4 regions of the Paenibacillus sp. FSL F4-0243 genome follow, and region 1 is predicted to be linked to each of the others. Evidence: riboswitches for the same ligand, from Rfam matches in the RefSeq annotation. Region 1 holds a riboswitch; each other region holds the start of a gene.
The links. A riboswitch is a leader RNA that binds a small molecule or an ion and turns the genes downstream of it on or off. The one in region 1 is predicted to bind cyclic di-GMP.
Positions count from the first base shown of each region.

Region 2: it holds a riboswitch for cyclic di-GMP, as region 1 does, so the genes downstream of both, NSS87_RS21795 (thiamine pyrophosphate-binding protein) here and NSS87_RS10755 (DUF6612 family protein) in region 1, are expected to answer to the same signal.
Region 3: it holds a riboswitch for cyclic di-GMP, as region 1 does, so the genes downstream of both, NSS87_RS30075 (NPCBM/NEW2 domain-containing protein) here and NSS87_RS10755 (DUF6612 family protein) in region 1, are expected to answer to the same signal.
Region 4: it holds a riboswitch for cyclic di-GMP, as region 1 does, so the genes downstream of both, NSS87_RS03205 (transglutaminase-like domain-containing protein) here and NSS87_RS10755 (DUF6612 family protein) in region 1, are expected to answer to the same signal.

Region 1 covers NZ_CP150151.1:2,465,130-2,468,276, reverse strand. Annotated here, with positions in the region: gene NSS87_RS10755 (DUF6612 family protein) at 288-1,136, opposite strand; cyclic di-GMP riboswitch class I at 1,254-1,345, opposite strand; gene NSS87_RS10750 (RNA polymerase sigma factor) at 1,550-2,068, shown strand; gene NSS87_RS10745 (DUF4179 domain-containing protein) at 2,052-3,147, shown strand, end outside.
Region 2 covers NZ_CP150151.1:4,877,208-4,880,354, forward strand. Annotated here, with positions in the region: gene NSS87_RS21790 (HAMP domain-containing methyl-accepting chemotaxis protein) at 1-921, shown strand, start outside; cyclic di-GMP riboswitch class I at 1,112-1,207, shown strand; gene NSS87_RS21795 (thiamine pyrophosphate-binding protein) at 1,326-2,969, shown strand; gene NSS87_RS21800 (carboxymuconolactone decarboxylase family protein) at 2,980-3,147, shown strand, end outside.
Region 3 covers NZ_CP150151.1:6,796,422-6,799,568, forward strand. Annotated here, with positions in the region: gene NSS87_RS30075 (NPCBM/NEW2 domain-containing protein) at 1-1,874, opposite strand, end outside; cyclic di-GMP riboswitch class I at 2,029-2,115, opposite strand; gene NSS87_RS30080 (hypothetical protein) at 2,273-2,839, opposite strand; gene NSS87_RS30085 (EAL domain-containing protein) at 2,955-3,147, opposite strand, start outside.
Region 4 covers NZ_CP150151.1:718,599-721,745, forward strand. Annotated here, with positions in the region: gene NSS87_RS03190 (glycosyltransferase family 2 protein) at 1-393, shown strand, start outside; gene NSS87_RS03195 (GtrA family protein) at 383-787, shown strand; gene NSS87_RS03200 (class D sortase) at 822-1,472, shown strand; cyclic di-GMP riboswitch class I at 1,597-1,677, shown strand; cyclic di-GMP riboswitch class I at 1,786-1,866, shown strand; gene NSS87_RS03205 (transglutaminase-like domain-containing protein) at 1,880-2,689, shown strand; rRNA gene NSS87_RS03210 (16S ribosomal RNA) at 3,061-3,147, shown strand, end outside.

The DNA.
Region 1 (3,147 bases):
CCTATCAATCATTAAAAAGAATAGTAATTCTCAAAAATGTAAATTTACACCTAACCTATAATACCTTTTCAATATAATAGTTACAACATGATATTTCATACACTATTAAATTAATTCAGATTATTAATCACATAAATAGCATGTACTAAAATCCTAATAATTGGTAGGTCAATTTTATATTTATTTATTTTTTACATATCTCACTTCCTGTTGGCTACTGTCATGAATGGAGTAAAAAGCGCTGTTCTACTGAACAGCGCTTTTTACTCCATATGAAAACGACCTTATTATTCTAGTTCGGCGGGCTTTACAATGGTTGTACCTTTGTTATTCTTGGAATACTTAGCTTCGATTTTCGTGTTGTATGTATCCTTTTCTCCATCACTTATCAGCACATAACTCAGATCGACTGTCAGTTTTTCCGTCTGCCAGGTCTTAGTATTGACGAATAATTTCCACGTTACGCTTTTGGGTTGAACTGTCTCACCATCCCAGAGGTTCTCCTGGTCATAGAGTTTGATTATTCCCTTAGCTGCTGTCGGATCGGTTACCGTGAACTGCAGGACGGTCTGAGCACCAGCAGTGCTGACTTTCATAGATTTTTTATAATTTTTTACCGAATCAAGCATGGAAACAGGATCGTATTGACCTTTGGAGTAAAAAGAATCCCACTCCATCTTCTCCAGTCCAATCCAATACTGCGCATCAGGATCGATTGGCTCACCGTCATCGTCGTAACCTTCATCTTCAGATTCATCGATCAGTTCACTTCCGTCTACAAGATAGTAAAACTCCTTGTCATTGGCATATAGACTGTACGTTGTTTCTAAAAGACTACTATCAACGGTGCCGGCTGCAGCAAAATTCGGCAGTCGATTAATATCCAGCTTCAGTGTGTTAGTGTTGCTGATACGTACCCCACCGCTCTGAATATCCTGTTTTTTGATCACATCTAAGTGAAAATTCTTTATTGCTTTAGAGGCTGCCGTTACTTTGCTAATCATTTGATCCGCGGTTACTGCTGTTGTGGTAGCGGCAGACACGACTTCAGGATTAGACATCCATCCGATCGTTCCGGACAGCAATAAAGCACCTACTGCCAAACTAGTGCCTATTGTTTTGAAAAAACTGTTCATGTACTTCCCCTTTCGGCCCCTTGCGATAATGTAACGCCGTATAGGTCGAAATAATAAAAGAGCTCAAAATTGACTACATATTCTTAGAGCTATCCTTTATGCATCATAAGACATCCCTATGGCGGCCTGGCGATCATTTCCTTCTGTAGAAAGGCTTTAGACCCATGGCTTTGTGTCATCATCTTTCGATGATTTTACCTTTAACGCGGACATTCAATTAGTTTTAATTAGCTTACGGACGCATGTCCCACCGCTAATTTTATCATGGTTATAATTACCTGTAAACGACTTATCTTCCATTCAAATTCGCTATGATGCTCAGAAGAAATACTTCACTCAAAATGAAAAATGAACGATTACATACGCTTATAAGTCTTATTAATGAGAACAGCAAAGACAGGGGGTGCAGCAAAATGTGTGACCGAGAAATTTTCGAGCTCTATAAAGAACAAGTATATTATTTTTGTTACTACTTAATGAAAAATCAGGCAGATGCAGAGGATATTTGCCAAGAGGTATTTGTAAAGGTTATCTTAGCGGATAAGTCTAAGGTAAGAAACTTGAAATCTTGGATTTTACGAATTGCTTCGAATGAGTGCAACAGTGTGATTAAAAGGCGTAAGACAGGGTGGATGAAAGAAGTACGTAATTATTTACTATCCAGGTCTGAGGAATCAAACCCTGTAGAAAAACGGTTGGATCGACAGGAAACTAAAAAAGAATTACAAGGGTTATACAGTCAGCTTCCCGACAAAATCAGAATGGTAGTAGTCCTTCGTTTTATAAACGAATTGACTGTACCCGAGATCTCTAAAGTTATGAGCATACCCGAAGGAACTGTAAAATCCAGACTGAACAAGGGACTTAAAATACTAAATAGAATGGGTGGAACCCAACTAAAGGAGCTGAATAGTAATGAGTCTCTATATTGAAAAAGATAAACATATTCCCCGACCGGATTATGATTTGATGTGGACTGCCATAGAACAAGAAGCATATACACGTCAAAGAAATCTGCATTCCTCCCAGAATACTCCTAGGTCTAATAAAAAGGTTATTCCTATCAGTATTGTCTTCTCTTGCCTCTTACTTGTAGCCATTCCTGTATTCGCTAGTATGACGATTAATTGGGATAAAATTGGTGGTCGAAGTGTGAGCAATGCATTAAATAATGGCATCGGTCAACAGTATAATCTTCAAACTTCCAGTTCAGGAGTAACAATGAATTTGAACGGTGTTGTAACTGATGGAGAAAAAATGAAAATGCTGTTATCACTTGATACTAAATCTGATCTATCCCAATATACTGGATTTGCTACAGAGAAAAACATCATGACTAGTGAGTCCGGTGCCAAGGCAAAGGTATACGGTTATTTAGAATACGATCCTGAAAGCCAGAAACTCATTGGAGTATATGAGACACCTGATACATTAAAGGATGATAAAAAGGACTACAGGTTTGAAGCACGGAATCTCATTTTTTACAGTGATCGGAATATTCCCTTACAATCTAATCATCAAGCAGGAGATACAATTGATACGGGAGTTAAGCAATACCCAAGCATTCAAATCGAATCCGTTCGACAAGTTTCCAATCAAACCATTATCCGTTACAAAGTCGCTGCATCACCATCTGACTTAGGACGGGGTAACCCACATTTGGTAGTTAGTACTGCAGGTCAAGAGAATGAGGCAATTCCAACCATCATGCCTAACGAAGGATCGGATTTATTTATTGAACAGGTTTTCAATATAACTGAATCAGATTGGAAGGAAGCTAGTCTTCATTTTAGTTACATTGAAGAAGCGAAACGAATTTCAGGTACGTGGAAGTTCGATTTTAAAGCAGATGGACAAAAAGCAAGTGAGGCGATTTACACTAAGAAACTGTATAACAGTCCTGAATTTCAAGAAAAGACCGGTATAACCTTAGATCAGCTAGTGGTTACCCCTTTGGATATCCAAATTCTAATAGATGAAAATGATTCGCTTAATAAAGGAATTGTCCACT
Region 2 (3,147 bases), 2.4 Mb from region 1:
ACAGAAGCATCACAAATCACTCGTCAAGTTATGGATGCAAGCCGTGGAATCGAAGATAAGAATCAGAATTTGAAAATTGTCATGGCACAGGTAGCCTCTTCGTCTAACGAGCTAGCTCTTGGTGCAAATGAAATATCTACGGATATCGCTGAAATGACAGAATCCATTAAAGATATTGAGAATAAAGTATCCAATTATACGAACTCAACGAAAGAAATGAACAGACGTTCAATACATACATTAGAACTAGTTGAACAAGGACGGCAGTCCGTTGATACTCAAGCTGAAGGCATGCGCAAAAACATCCAGGCTACTCAAAAAGTAGCTGATACTATCGAAGCCCTGTCTCATAATGCTCGCGGAATTACGATGATTACAAAAACCATCACTGAGATCGCTGAACAGACCAACCTCTTATCGCTGAATGCCTCCATCGAAGCAGCACGCGCCGGGGAGCATGGTCGAGGATTTGCTGTAGTCGCACAGGAGGTTCGTAAACTTGCCGAAGAATCAACGGCTTCAACGAAGGAAGTCTTTGGCTTAGTTCGGAGCATCGAAACTGATATCAAACAAGCGATTGACAATATCGCTATCAACGAAGAAGTCGTACAGGTACAGAATGAGATGATCACTCAATCTGCTCATATCTTTGCTCAAATTGTGCAAAGTGTGCAGTATATTACCGAGCAAATCTCTTCCTTCTCTGCTGAAAGTGATCTGATGTTGGAAAGCGCCTTGAAAATCTCAAGTGCAATAGAGAATATCTCTGCAATCACACAGCAAACCGCTGCCGGCACCGAGGAAGTATCCGCCGCTATGAATGAACAAATTAATGCCCTGCAGTCCGTCGCTGAAGAAACTGAGAAAATGACACAGGCTGTGTTTAATCTACAGAAGACTATCCATATTTTCAAGTTTTAAGTCACTTGCAAATCATATAAACAAGTCCAAAAACTCCTCCTAAGTTTTGACTTAGGGGGAGTTTTTTTATATCTATTATTTCATAGGTTGGACAAGACTTTCGTCAAAATTCGAGTTAATTTGCGAAAATATATTGACAAAGGTACTCTAGGAATATATTGTAAAGGAAAATTCTTCTTATAAATTTTAAAATTAATATTGGCAAAATCTTCGAAAGAGGATGACGCAAAACCATGGATCTACAGCCTCATTTTTAATCAGAGGCCATGACTGCCAGGTTGCAGAAAACCAAGACGACTGAACAATTGTTCAGTCTCTATGGCGATTTATGCCACCAACCTGTGCCCTAATTCAGAGCACAGGTTTTCTAATGTTTGATTTTAAAATAACAATCAACTTGTGAGGTGTATTTTTTGAAGACAGTCGCAGATTACATGTCGGAAGCACTACGGAACCTAGGTGTTACCCATTCCTTTGGTATTATTGGGAAATCCATTTGTCCTATTGTTCTTAAAATGGTAGATTACGGTATTGAATTTATTCCCGGGAGACACGAGTCCAGTTCCGGCTTCGAAGCAGCCGGGTATGCGCTTAAAACTGGAAAACTAGGTGTAGCTTTTGGTACTTCAGGTCCTGGTGGAACAAACCTATTAACCGCAGCAGCACATGCTAAGGCTAACAACCTACCTGTCCTATTTATTACTGGCCATCAATCTATTAAAGAGCTTGGAATTCCCCAATGTCAGGACTCTACTTCTTTTCTAGCTGATTTAGCTGATATGTTTAGACCTGCCACCTTATATAGCAAGCTTATTGAACGTGGAGATCACTTTAACACAATCTTTAATCATGCCATATCCATTGCTTTGAGCGGTAATCGTGGTCCAGTTCACCTTTGTATTCCCTTTGATGTACAAACGGAATTGCTAGAGGAATGTAATATTGTAATCCCTGAACGCGAATCACTGGTTAGCCATGCTAATATCGACCGTGTACTTGATGCTATAAATAACTCTAAGAATCCAATAATTATCGCGGGTAAAGGCGTTAACCGCTCAGGAGCACATAGTGAGCTAATTCAATTAGCGGAAACATTTAATATTCCTGTAGTTACATCTCCAGGTGGTAAAGGGGCTATAGCTTGGGATCATCCACTCTATCACGGTCCAATTGGAGTAGGCGGTTGTACCCATGGGGATGACTTGCTGAATCAAAGTGATCTATTTATCGTTCTCGGGTCACGTTTAAGTGATATGACTATTTGTAATCTTAAAAGGGAAAATCATCCTGCAACATTAATTCAGTTTGATAGCGATCCGACTTTTGTCGGAAAAATATTGTTCTCTAAAACGATTCCAGTGACTGGAGATCTACGGGACAATCTAGTTTACTATCTCAATAATATTGACACGAACAACATCACAAAACGCGAAGCACCGACAAATTCCGATTATACCGAGGAGCCTCCGATTTTACCAAACCTTTCACTTGCATCGGTCTTGAGTATGATGAGTGATTTGATTCCTTATAACAGCACAGTCTTTGTTGATGATGGAAGTCACGGTTTCCATGCTGCGAAATGGTACAAGGTTAAGAAACCGGGCAGTTTTGTTTTCGATGCTTACTTTGCTTGTATGGGTAATTCCATCGGAATGGCGATTGGTGCAAAGGTTGCTGCTCCAGAAGAAACGATCTTCTGCATTACAGGAGATGGCTGCTTTATGATGCTAGGCGCAGAGATTAACGCTGCTGTCTGCAAGGATATTCCTGTCATATTCATTGTTGTGAATAATAAACAGCTAGATATGGCTCTAAAAGGTATGGAAAAAACTACAGGACGTATTGACGGAACTATCTACGAAGTCCCTATGGATGCTGTGAAATTCGCAGAATCACTAGGCGCTAAGGGTTACAAATGTGAGACAGCGGAGGAGTTCGAAACAGCCATCAAGGACGCTGTTGCCATCAACCGTGTTGCCGTCATTGAACTGCTAACAGACCGTGATGAGGTCCCTCCGACTGCTCACCGTACTTTGAACCTAAATTAGGAGGTCACTTATGAAAGACAATGTAAACAGTGGTCTGAACCACTTCACGAATCTCTCTGGAGACTACGGAGCTAAAGCACTGGCTCCGATTAAAGAACATTTCCCCGATTTGGCTGAATTTATTATGGGGAATGCCTACGGCGATATTTTTCAACGCAACACAATCGAAGCTGACTGG
Region 3 (3,147 bases), 2.6 Mb from region 1:
GGGATCTTGGTAAGCCCCTCGAACCGGATCATAGGTGCTTTACCTTGTTCCTCTGCTGTATATGGATTGACGATATACACTGTACCGCCTTTAGTCACTTCATGTGCATAATAACTATTCGTAGCAAATTCAGGAACGGTTATAATATTCTTACCTGGACGCAATTGCACACCTCTAGCCCAAACATTCCAAGCCGCCTCTTGTTGAGAAAAGACTAAAGAAGGTAGTTTATCGCTCGAAGCTGCGTCCACATAAACGTTGATTGTATCTCCAGGCATTGCAACGAGACCTGTAGGCTGGTTGTTCGTCCCGAAACCAATTCTCAGGTTTTCCTGCGCATGCTTTTTCATATCTCCACGTTGTTTCGCCTCAATGATGGTGCCTTCAGTTTGAACTTCACCATTCACTAGCTTCTTAGCTAAATCCAAAGAATCTTTCAGGATTGGATAGAGCGGATGTACTTTTGCCGCTTCTTCTAATTCGTTGATTGCTTCGACGCTATTATAAGCAGGAACAACCGCACTCATCGTGCCATCTGTGAAAATACCATTTACAGCTTCACTTACTTTATCCTCTGTATAAAATCTAAATTCAGCTGCAAAGGGTCTGTTGATATTGGCTTTTGTGAACTTGAATTTCAATCTTTTAAACTTTGTAGGTTCGAATTTAAACTCCAGAAAGTCATTCGTACTAGTCGCGGTTCCGCTAGATACGAGTTGGAAGGTCTCTCCCTTACTTGTTTCTGATGCATAAATTTCAAAAGCCTCTGGGAAGCCTTTGCGGTTATCTCTAGCCAGGAAAGCCACTCTATCTAGTATTTTCGCTTGCGCTAATTCAAACACGACTTCATTCGTGAAGCTGTCATCATTGTTTTTGTTCGTTTCCCAGTGTGTATTCGGCTGGTCATCGAGCATGTATTCCGGTTTCGTACCTGGATAGCTTCCACCGTTCACCGTTACTTTTGATACATTAGAGTTGGGCATTCTATAAGCTTCGCTATAGGCATTTTCGTATGCTGTACCATAGCCTTTTAGCTTCGAAACCTTAGCTGCTGTTGCCTCTATTTGATGATTCTCCAGAAGTACTTTTGCATTCTCTATATCTGCTTGAAACTGCGCGTACAGTGGATGTGTCTGTACTTCTTGTTCTAAAGCCGTTAATTTCTCCACCGTATTAAATGCTGTGCTAACTTGACTCAAGGTATCATCTGTAAATAAATTTTTCATTTTAGCGGATACGGTATCTTCTTTGTAAAAAGAAAACTCGGCTGCACTCGCCCAATCTTGGTTAGCTTTTTTGAAGACAAATTTAAGTCTCTTGAAGGCTGTAGGTGCAAACTGAATCTCTACTACGTCACCTGCTCCGCCTTTATATTCTCCAGAGGATACTAGCGTATAATCGCCTGCATCCGTAGTTGAGCCATAAATATCAAATTCCTGAGCAAACCCCTTCCCCTTTGCACTGGATTGTCTTGCAGCGTATACGATTCTATTTAATTCAGTGGACTCATTGAAAACAAAGACAACCTCATTCGTAAACGTTGAACTGTTCGGTTTGCCCGTTTCCCAATGCGTACTCATATCGCCATCCATAGCCTTAGCTATAGGTGAACCTGAGTAGTTGCCACCGTTATTGGTAATGGATTTAATATTCGCAGGATTCATTCTAAAAACATCATTATAAGCGCTTAGGATAGCCTTGCCGTAGAGATCAAACGGAATAACTGACGCATTGCTGAATAGGTCAGCCTTGCTTTGTACTACAGTGTTCACTACACTTACCGTGCTTACATCACTTGCTAAAGCATAACCTGCCTCACTCGAAAAACTAGCTAACATGGCTGCTGATGTAGCGATCGCAATCATTTTTTTCATCTTTTCTACCCCCCAGATGTAATATGAATCTCTTCCGTGCCTAAAAATAGGCACAAAAAAAACTACCCCAAAAGAGTAGCTTGATTGCGTATAAAGTCGCATAAAAACTAAGACTTAATTTTTATTAAACTTTAACAAAAAGCGTAATACACTCTTTGGCAGCTGGCTGACAATAGTTATGATAACCTTAGTCCCTATAGCTTTGCGTCCCTACATTTCCATAGGTTTGCCTATGAAGTTTCGAATACATTACAAAGAGTAACATAACGCTACATCTGATCGCATGATTAATTGGTATGAAATCCGAATAGGTAATTGCAATTACTTTTTCTATCGTGATAGATATTCTTTATAGAGTATCCCGGAAGAGAGAGGACACTTTAGGACTGGAGGTCTACTTAACTCCCCGCACCAAACAAACGCCGGAACCAATTCCACACATCGCCCGTGATGGGAATTAACCCGAAGCCATGCTCGCCAACTGCGATTAGACCATATGCCCATTGGCCAATAGCTACTGCTCCCCCAGCAATCCGTCCTATGGCTACCGCCCCAAATGCCGTATCACCTATGGCGACAGCCCCCAACGCTTTTTCGGCTATCGCGATCGCGCCTACAGCCACTCCTGCAATAGCAATCGCCCCAGCTGCGAAGCCAAGCCAGCTAATGGCTATCGCTCCAAGGGCTAACCACATTCCTAGTGATATTGCACCCACGGATAGAACCCCTACGCTTATCGCACCTATGGAAATCAAGCCTACAGCTACATCTCCAATAGCAATTAATCCAACAGCTGTCTTCACTTGTGGCTTGCTTCCGTGACCATACCCCTGACCTGAGTATCGACCCAAATTGCTGCGAATACTTACCACCGGAAATGATGGAGACGGCCATTGATAATCAATTTCTCGTCCACCTAACCCTCTAGAATCCGCCCAGTGCGTGATGTACTTATGCCATTTCATATCCATCCCGTCCCCCTTCTCAATTACCTTAATTATACAACCCTAGGGGTTGGCTGCACTCAGACTCTGACCTGAAATTCATCTCATCCTCTAGACGGAGTTATACTCATTAGGATCACTGTTTGGGAATAGGATCAGGCTTTCCAAATAAATATCCCTGAAACAACTGATAACCACTCTGCTTAAGCCATTCAAAGTCCTCTCTAAACTCCACACCTTCTGCTAGAGGAACGGATTGGATTTCTAAAGCTTTTTCTAAAAATTGTTTAGCTATTTTCTGTTTGTTCAGATCGCTGGACACACCCTGA
Region 4 (3,147 bases), 1.7 Mb from region 1:
CGGGAAGAACGATTTGCAGGAGAAACTAAGTATCCTCTTAAGAAAATGATTCGTTTTGCGCTGGATGGGATCACTTCCTTTTCGCATAAGCCACTTAAGATTGCTACGTATGTCGGATTCTTTCTTTCCTTCTCGAGCTTTCTCTATTTATTCTTCGTATTGTTTCAAAGAATTTTTTTCACCTCATGGACGGTTCCAGGTTGGGCTTCCATTGTAGGGGTCAATTTGCTCTTTAACGGTATCGTTCTGATGCTGCTAGGTGTAATCGGTGAGTATATTGGACGGATTTATGACGAGTCTAAGGATAGACCGTTGTATATTGTCAGTGAGACCATAGGATATCGTAACGAAGAAGAAGTGGATCGCCGGAAGGATTACAAAGATGTCAGATAAGAACTTTCGGACTGCTTTCATACAGTTTCTCAAATTTAATGCTGTAGGTCTGGTAAATACCCTCATTGATTTCGTAATCTTCACATTACTGAACTCACTTGGGATGGTATATGCGTTGGCACAGGTGATTTCTTATAGTGCAGGGACAGCGAACAGCTTTATTTTGAATAAAAAAGTAACCTTCAAGGATCGTGATCGTGGTAATAAAGAGGGTTTTGATAAGACGCAGTTGCTGAAGTTTATCGTACTGAATCTGGTAGTACTCGGAATATCGCTGTTGCTAATGCATCTGTTGACTGACAAACTAGGCATTCAAGTGTTGATCTCTAAGGTATTAGTAACGTTTGTGACGGTGATCATTAACTTCTTCGGAAGTCGTAAATGGGTATTCTAAAGTTCAGTAGAACCAATCTACGGAGGTGAAAATCATGCGTAAATTCTCGTATGTGCTCATACTGGCGGGGATCCTTATCATGCTCTATCCAAAAGCTAACGAATGGTATAACGACTGGCAGCAGGATAAGCTATTAGAATCAGCTGAACTGAGCACCAGTGAAAGTACTCCACCACCTGATCTAAAGAGCAGATATGCCGAGGTCACTCAGCTACTAGCTGAGGAATCAGCTTTAGATGCACAAGCACAGCCGCAAGAAACAGAAAAGCCGGAACCGGAAATTGAAGTGGGTGGCAAAGTTATCGCATTAATTGAGATCGATAAGATCGATCTGAAGCTGCCAGTATTAGAAGGGGCTACTAAAGCGAATATGAAGCATGCGGCGGCCCATATGAAAGAAACAACTCCAATAGGAGAAATAGGGAACGCCGCAATAGCTGCACATAGAGCTAGAACTACGGGCAGATTGTTTAACAGATTGAATGAGGTTGTGATTGGGGATACGATTTCGGTAAAGACTAGCGATCAGACCTATAATTACGAGGTTTATGATATTTCTGTTGTACTTCCTAGTGATGTGTCTGTTCTAGACGGGAATAACAAAGATAAAATTCTTACTCTAATTACGTGTGACCCACTAGTAGATCCTACACATCGTTTGATTGTTCATGCCAAGCTTTCCTAATCGTTGACGAGAAATAACAAGAGAATTCAAATACAGAGAAATAACTATAAAATAATAGTAAATCTAGCAATTTTGTTCTTGTTTACGAGGATAAATATGGTAGTATAAGACTATAAAAGCTAAACACGATAAACGGCAAACCTATCGAAAGGTAGGGACGCAAAGCTAAAGGGCCTTCCCGTAAGGATGGCAGCCAGTTACCGAATGAAGAGGCTTTTTTTGTTTTTATAAAATATATAAGAATCTTAGATTCATATTTCTACTTGGACTGATTCTCTTAATTTGTCTAGTGAAATTAGAACAGATAGAGCTTATACGATAACGGCAAACCTATCGAAAGGTAGGGACGCAAAGCTAAAGGGCCTTCCCGAAAGGATGGCAGCCAGCTACCGAAAGGGGTTTTATCCGTGAAAAAGGTTTATTTTATGATGGTGGCGCTGTTCGTACTGATTACTGCGGTTCCGGTAAGCACAGCTCAAGCCGCAAGTGTAGATGCAAGCTGGTTGATTACATCGAAAGTGGCTCAAGGTGTTATTGGAATTAACTATGATATTCCGAAAGATAAAAGAATCAAACTCATGATCACTAAAGACAACAGCAGCTATACATATAACTTATATGCTTCTGGACAAGCTGAGGACTTCCCTTTACAACAAGGTAATGGTACTTATAAGGTTTCTGTTCTTGAGAACACAACCGGCAATAAATACAAAGCGTTATATTCCGAAGTAGTAGACGTAACCATGAGTGACTCGAATTCCGTATATTTGGGCTCCGTACAGAATGTGAAATGGAGTTCTTCTGATAAAGCGATCCTTAAGGCAAAAGAGCTTACAAAAGGCAAAACAACAGATGAAGAGAAAGTTAAGGCAATCTATAACTATATAGTTGCTAATGTACAATACGATTATTCTCTTGCTAATAATGTAACAACAGATTACATTCCGAACATTAACAACACTTTGAATACTAAAAAAGGAATCTGCTATGACTATGCTTCTCTTTTTGCCGCAATGCTGCGTAGTGTAGATGTGCCTGCTAAATTGGTGATGGGGAATACTAGCTACGTTACGCAATACCATGCATGGAATGAAGTGTTGATGGATGGGAAATGGGTTACTATTGATACAACGGTAGATGCATCGTCAGCGAAGAGTAAGAAGAATACGGATTTTATTAAGGCTTCAAGTAAGTATACTGCAGCAAAATACTATTAATTTGCATCGCTAGATTCATAACTCTATTAAATAAACAACCAGCTTAATTATTAAGCTAGTTGTTTATTTTTCTATTAGGGGTTGCTTTTCTATGAATAGATAGGTTATTATAGTTAAGCGTTGTTAGACAGCGTACAGGCAATGTTTGAGAGAGTTATATAAATGGCTTTCGAAAAATAAAGCTTGCATTACTGAGAACAACATGATATATTATAAGAGTTGCTGCTGAGACATTGAACGGCGCCAACGAGAACTTGATCTTTGAAAACTGAACAACGAGTGAGTAGGAAATCACGAAAGTGATATCCAAAATTAGAGAATTAATTTTCTCGTCAGATGTTTCAAAATGAGCATATCGCTCTTTTCAATACTAATTGGAGAGTTTGATCCTGGCTCAGGACGAACGCTGGCGGCGTGCCTAATACATGCAAGTCGAGCGGAGTTATTTTGAAAGCTTG